DNA from 2 places in the Photobacterium sp. GB-72 genome. Region 1 is predicted to be linked to the other one. Evidence: riboswitches for the same ligand, from Rfam matches in the RefSeq annotation. Region 1 holds a riboswitch; the other holds the start of a gene.
What was found. Region 1 has a riboswitch for thiamine pyrophosphate ahead of thiB (thiamine ABC transporter substrate binding subunit). Riboswitches for the same ligand answer to the same signal wherever they lie in the genome.
Positions count from the first base shown of each region.

Region 2: it holds a riboswitch for thiamine pyrophosphate, as region 1 does, so the genes downstream of both, thiD (bifunctional hydroxymethylpyrimidine kinase/phosphomethylpyrimidine kinase) here and thiB (thiamine ABC transporter substrate binding subunit) in region 1, are expected to answer to the same signal.

Region 1 is NZ_PYNV01000016.1:70,441-74,002, forward strand. Features, by position in the region: gene leuD (3-isopropylmalate dehydratase small subunit) at 1-425, shown strand, start outside; gene C9J40_RS16695 (DUF547 domain-containing protein) at 566-1,348, shown strand; TPP riboswitch at 1,376-1,489, shown strand; gene thiB (thiamine ABC transporter substrate binding subunit) at 1,603-2,592, shown strand; gene thiP (thiamine/thiamine pyrophosphate ABC transporter permease ThiP) at 2,605-3,562, shown strand, end outside.
Region 2 is NZ_PYNV01000001.1:123,747-127,308, reverse strand. Features, by position in the region: gene C9J40_RS00590 (M66 family metalloprotease) at 1-995, shown strand, start outside; gene thiD (bifunctional hydroxymethylpyrimidine kinase/phosphomethylpyrimidine kinase) at 1,080-1,922, opposite strand; TPP riboswitch at 2,022-2,122, opposite strand; gene C9J40_RS00580 (sigma-54-dependent Fis family transcriptional regulator) at 2,387-3,562, shown strand, end outside.

The DNA of each region.
Region 1 (3,562 bases):
TTATTATGAACGCCCCTCGCTACCAAGGCGCGAGTATTTTACTGGCGCGTGAAAACTTTGGTTGTGGCTCTTCTCGTGAACATGCACCGTGGGCGCTTGCTGATTACGGTATCCAAGTTATGATTGCGCCAAGCTTTGCCGATATTTTCTATGGTAACTCGATCAATAACCAAATGGTGCCCGTACGTCTCTCTGAGCAAGACGTTGACACTTTATTTAAGTATGTCGATGAAAATGAAGGCGCACAGATCACGGTTGATCTTGAAAAAATGATCGTCAGTGCGGATGGTAAAGAGTACACCTTTGAAATTGATGAATTCCGTCGTCACTGCCTATTAAATGGCTTAGACAATATCGGTTTGACACTGCAACACGAAGATAAAATTACAGACTTTGAAAACCGTATTCCTCGCTTCTTAGCGTAATCGTACATCATCTGAAATCGGACGCCCTGTTTAATATAAACAGGGCGTTTTTATTTAAAATATCAAAAAGATAATGAAATTAGCCAATACTTATTACGGTCTTAATCAATATTGTTACTTATTATATTAATAGGAAAAATATGCGTATTGTTATTGCCACTTGGCTGCTGTTATTCACTCTGCCGATCTTTGCTGCGCCAAAATCCGAACTCTGGTCATATTGGCAACCTCATGATCCTAAAAACACAAACAAGATCAGTCATCAAGATTGGCAGCAACTACTCGATAAATATCTTGTCATTCAACCGGATCAAACCTTATTTCGTTATAACCAAGTATCAAGTGCAGATAAACAAAAGCTAGCAACTTATATTAAGCGACTCAGTGCCCAAAATCCTCACCGTTATAATCGTGATGTTCAATTTGCCTATTGGGTTAATTTATATAACGCCCTAACCGTTCAATTAATTATTGATAATTACCCTGTAAAATCAATCACTAAATTGGGAGGTTTATTTAGCTTTGGACCATGGGATCAAACCATTATTACCATTAATAATAAAAAGCTAACTTTAAACGATATTGAACATCGGATCTTACGCCCTATCTGGCAAGATCCTAGGATCCACTACGCAGTCAACTGTGCCAGTCTTGGTTGTCCTGATTTACTGCCTAAAGCGTTTAATAGCGATCGATTAGACTCCCAGTTAGATCAAGCTGCAACACGTTTTATTAATAGTGAAAAAGCAATAAAAATAACAAAAAATGGCATCACACTGTCATCTATCTATGATTGGTATCAAACTGATTTTGGATCGTTAACTGAGTTACAACAACACCTTAATCATTATCGTATTACGCCTAACCTACAATTCACTCAGATCCATTACATCTATAATTGGCAACTTAATCAGAAGCTATAACTTCGATACAGTTGCAGGTACAATAGTTTGTTCTCATTGGGGAGCCATTTGGCTGAGATTGTTAGGCATACGTGCTTTATAGCAGGACCCATTGAACCTGAACCAGGTAATGCTGGCGTAGGAATTGAGATGCTCGAACATGCTTTCGAGCTCGCTGACCATTGCATGATGCAACAGCACTCAAACCTGTGCCGCTCTCTCTTTCAATTTTTGTCCCAAGGATGCAGGACATCTCGGAGCGCATAGTGAAAAAAATAAACACTCTTCTTCCCCTAATCTCTCTGTCATTAGTTGCAAGCTCAGCTTTCGCCTCAGACAATACTCTTAATGTTTATACCTACAGCTCCTTTGCTTCCGACTGGGGTCCTGGTCCTGTAGTAAAGAAAGCGTTTGAAAAACAATGTAATGGTTGTACGGTCAATTTTGTTTCTTTAGAAGATGGCGTATCGATTTTAAATCGCGTTCGTCTTGAAGGGAAAAACAGTAAAGCAGATGTGTTATTAGGGCTAGATAACAACCTAATGACAGAAGCGAAAAATACCGGCCTATTAGCAAAAAGTGATGTTGATACCAGTAAGCTCACGCTTCCTAAAGGTTGGAGTGATGATACTTTCATCCCTTATGATTACGGCTATTTTGCCTTTGTGTATGACAGCGATAAACTGAAAAACCCACCAGCGAGTTTAGATGCTCTGATCAAAGATCAAAATATCAGCGTTATCTATCAAGATCCTCGTACTTCAACCCCTGGCCAAGGTCTAATGTTATGGATCAAATCGGTCTACGGTGATAAAGCCCCTGAAATGTGGCAGCAACTAGCGAAACACACCGTGACCGTCACTAAGGGTTGGTCTGAAGCCTATAACATGTTCTTAAAAGGCGAATCAGATATGGTGCTTTCATACACCACATCACCAGCTTATCACATCATTGCTGAAGACAAGCACCAGTACAAAGCGGCTAACTTTAAAGAAGGCCATTATATGCAAGTTGAAGTGGCAGCGAAGATGAAAAATAGCCCACATCCAAAACTTGCCGATCAATTTATGCAATTTATTGTAAGTGATGCTTTTCAGTCACAAATTGCTACCCACAACTGGATGTATCCAGTAACAAAGCAAAGCCTACCGAAAGGTTTTGATGAACTCACCGTACCAAGCAAAGCACTTGAATTTAGTGCCGACGAAGTGGCAACACATCGCAAAGCCTGGATCCGAGAGTGGCAGCAAGCCCTCACTCAGTAATGGTTTAAGACTTTGAACAAACGCATTACCTTATTGCCCGGCATTATCAGTGCCGGGCTGATCACTCTTGTTGTTGTTGCCGCGCTCACCGCCTTAATCAGCCAAGCTAACGACTGGCAACTATCAACACTATGGCATGATCCTTATCTGCGACATGTAACAGGATTTAGCTTCTATCAAGCCATCTTGTCGACTCTATTTAGCATCATCCCAGCGATTCCGATTGCTTATGCACTCTCACGACGGCAGTTTGTAGGAAAAGCTCTGCTATTACGTTTATTTGCGATGACGCTCGTGATGCCCGTATTGGTTGCTGTTTTTGGGTTATTATCGATTTATGGCAAAAGTGGATTGATCAGCCATAACCTAGAAATACTAGGCTTACCGCCATTAAACATTTACGGTTTAAGCGGGATTTTACTGGCTCACGTATTTTTAAACCTGCCACTGACCGTGCGTTTTCTACTGCAAAGTCTCGATGGTATCCCCGCAGAGCAACATCAGCTTGCAGCGCATTTAGGTATTACTGGCTGGAGTAAATTTCGCTTAATTGCATGGCCTCGACTACGCCAACAACTGCCGCATATCGCGGGTTTAGTCTTTATGTTGTGCTTTACCAGCTTTGCCGTGATCATGTCGCTTGGCGGTGGCCCTAAATCAACCACTATCGAGCTCGCCATTTATCAAGCGTTGCGTTATGACTTTGATTTAGCGACAGGGGCTATTTTAGCCTTATGGCAAATGCTACTTTGCTGCTCATTAGTACTTTTTACCCAACGTTTTGCTAAACCGCTTTCCACCCTCAACGGCTCTATCAGCAAAAATGTAGTGAATTATAACGATACATGGCGCGCTAAATGTTGGGATGTATTCTGGATCATTTGTGCGTTAATGTTTGTTATACCACCGATCATAGCCGTCTTTGTATCGGGTATTAACCATCAATTATTTAATATCTTAGAACAAAAGC
Region 2 (3,562 bases), on a different contig from region 1:
TGCAAGATGGTCACATGAACCGTTTTCACATCAATATTGAAAGTGCACTGAAACCATACCGCGCAGAAGTTAGCTGTGGTGGTGAAGTATTAAATACAATGGATATAGTGCCGGCAAAAGCGTCGTTAAAAGCAAGTATTGTGACAACGGAGGCAGGAAAAGCACCCGTTATCACAGGTGTTGACGATATTGTTGTTGCACATGGTGATTTATTTGCGCCACTTGCAGGAGTAACAGCGACAGATGATTACGATGGTGATGTCACTGCCTCTATCGTGGTTGAAGGTACTGTTGATACCAATAAAGTGGGTCATTACACGCTAACTTACAAAGCTTATGACAGTGCTTTAAGTGAATCTGTTGTTGCGCGTAAAGTTGAAGTGTTTAGTGCAAAACCTGTGTTAGAAGGGATTAGCGATACGACTATTCAACTCGGTGATACCTTTGATGCAAAAACAGGTATTACCGCAAAAGATGCAGAAGATGGCGACATAACGGCCAATATTATTATCAAAGGTGAAGTCAATACGAGCCTAGCTGGTAACTACACTTTGAATTACCGTATTACTGACAGCGCACAACAAACCACAGAAGCGCAACGTGTTGTGACGGTTGAAGGTAGCGCAGTGTGCGAAAACACATGGAGTGCACAAAGTATTTATGTTGCAGGAGATGAAGTCAGCCACAACGGTGTGGTATGGCTAGCAGGTTGGTGGACAAAAGGTGAAGAGCCGGGAACAACGGGTGAGTGGGGTGTTTGGAAACAAATTGCAACCGAAGGTTGTACCTCAGTCAAACCAGAAGTGACGCCACCTGCGCCGGGAGAATATCCAACGTATCAAGCGGGCACAGTTTACCAACAAGGGGATATTGTTCGTGCTAGCGATGAGCAGTTATACCAATGTAAACCGTGGCCTAATTCAGGTTGGTGCTCAAGTGCTTCTTATGCCCCAGCAAGCAGTGCTTATTGGCAAGATGCTTGGACAAAACTGTAATCACATAATATTTACTATATAAATCAAAGCGGTGAGTTAAATCACCGCTTTTTTATATCATGTTGCGTGATGTTTCATGTCTTGTTAGCTATTTTGATCCTGTGTAAAAAAATGATTAACAGGACCATGACCACTACCGATATTGAGCTGATCAGCCGCTGAAATGGCAGAGGTAATATATTCTTTGCCACGTTGTGTTGCTTGTTCGATCGAATAACCTTGAGCAAGGTAAGAAGCAATAGCTGAAGAGAGGGTACAGCCAGTACCATGGGTATTGTGGGTATCAATACGTTTTGTTTTTAGCTCGATAATATCGTCACTTAATATTAATAAATCATTACTTTCTGAATCACTTTCTAGGTGCCCACCTTTAAGCAGTATGGCTTTTGTTTGTATGTCACGCAGTTTGCTGACTAATCCCAACATATCCGTATGATTGTGTGGGATCTCGCTGTTTGTCAGCGCAGCGGCTTCAGTTAAATTAGGCGTGATGAGATCAGCTAATGGAAGTAGTTTTTGCTTTAATGTACTAATGGCTGACTGTTGTAATAATAAGTCACCACTGGTGGCAACCATAACGGGATCAATCACAAGATAGCGTGGCTTGTACTCTTTTATTTTGTTCGCAACCAGCGTGATGATGTCACTATCGGCAAGCATGCCTATTTTAACGGCCTGAATGTTGAGATCGGTAAAAACAGCATCTAACTGTTGTTCTATCATCACAAGAGGAATAGGAAGAATACCACTAACACCTTGGGTGTTTTGCGCCGTAATTGCAGTGATCACCGAACAAGCATAGCCACCAGTTGCTGAAATAGCTTTGATATCGGCTTGAATACCCGCGCCACCACTACTGTCAGAGCCAGCAATAGTTAAAACGATAGGCGTTGTAACATGGGATGTATTATTGGTGTGTGATGACATAACAGATTCCTAATTACGCGTTAGGAACCGGTGCCAAGTCTGAAAGGATCGGTTGATGTGAAGTGATGAGATCCAGTGATAACTTGGCTAAACAATACGGATATTGTTTATTTAGTTCCCTCCGCCAGTGTTAACTGGTTCAGGTTCAACGGGTCCCACTTAAATTGTGATCTCAGCGTAATGCCCCCCGACTAACTCTCAAATCCTAATAGATAAACGTTTTGTTGTCACGTACTTATAAAATAAGGGGTTACATCAGCATTCATGTTAGATAAAAACCAAAGATGTAATGGTCAGGTGAAATAATCATTCCCCGACAAAGAACCCGAGCAATAAAAACAATATTAGTTTCATTGACATATTATGTATTATGCAACTGCTCGGTTAAGACACTGTAGATTACCTCACACCTTTACCGCATCAGATTGATTAAAATAAACAAAACTAAAATCACGGACGTTAAAATGGCAACTCTGCTTAGCTGGCTTGGTAGAACAGATTTAGATCAAATGAAGCTAGATAAACCAGCTTCCATTGCAACCCTCGCTCTTAGAGGGCCGATGCTTGATAGTGTCGTTATTCTTGCGAGTACATGGGATGACGAATGGTTTGACTACAAGGACTGGTTAAAAAGAAAGTTAGCATGTGCTGGGCGTTCTAAAACATCAGTAGAGATAAAACGTGTCAGATTAACTTCACCGATTGATTATTTATCAATAACGAAAGTCATGCAAAAGCAATTGAGTGACGTTTCCTCAGATGCGACTCAGGTGTATATCAATCTGACATCAGGTACCCCAGCCATGACTGTTGTATCAGTGCTGCTGGGCAAGGGTAATGCTAAATGTCAGTTCGTTCAAACATCGCCACAAGGGGAAATCAATAATGTCGATATCCCGGTAGATTTTGCCTCTGAGTATGCGAAATCTTCATCTACTGCGATTTCACAACTGGTCTCTAAACACCCCAAAAATGAAGGTGCTTTTAGCTCAATAACCGCCAACTCCGCAGTAATGCAAGAAACCGTCAAAAAAGCGCAACGTTTAGCGTATTCGGATCTACCAGCATTATTATTAGGTGAAAGCGGAACGGGTAAAGAGGTACTTGCAAAGTCTATTCATCAAGCCAGCCTCCGACAGCAAAAGCCATTTAAAGCCGTCAACTGCGGTGCGCTACCTGAAAACCTCGTCGATTCAATTTTATTTGGTCACAGAAAGGGAGCCTTCACGGGAGCTGAGCGTGATCATGAAGGACTGTTTGAGCAAGCAAACGGCGGCACACTGTTTTTAGATGAAGTCGGTGAGCTTCCTTTAGTGGTGCAAGTCAAACTATTACGAGCGTTACAACAACAAGAGATCACGCGTGTGGGTGATACCGTTACCCGCACCATCGATGTACGGATAATCGCAGCGACGCATCGTGATTTATTTCGTATGGTGTCTGATGAAACGTTTCGTGAAGATTTATTTTATCGCCTCGCTGTTGGCGTTATCACATTACCGCCATTAAGGCAGCGCGCTGAAGATATTCCCGACATCATTACCACGTTCATGGCAGACATCAATCAACAGATGGAAAAGCATCCGCTGTTTGAAAGTAAAAACATTTCCGATGCTGCAATAAATTTTACCGTTTCACAT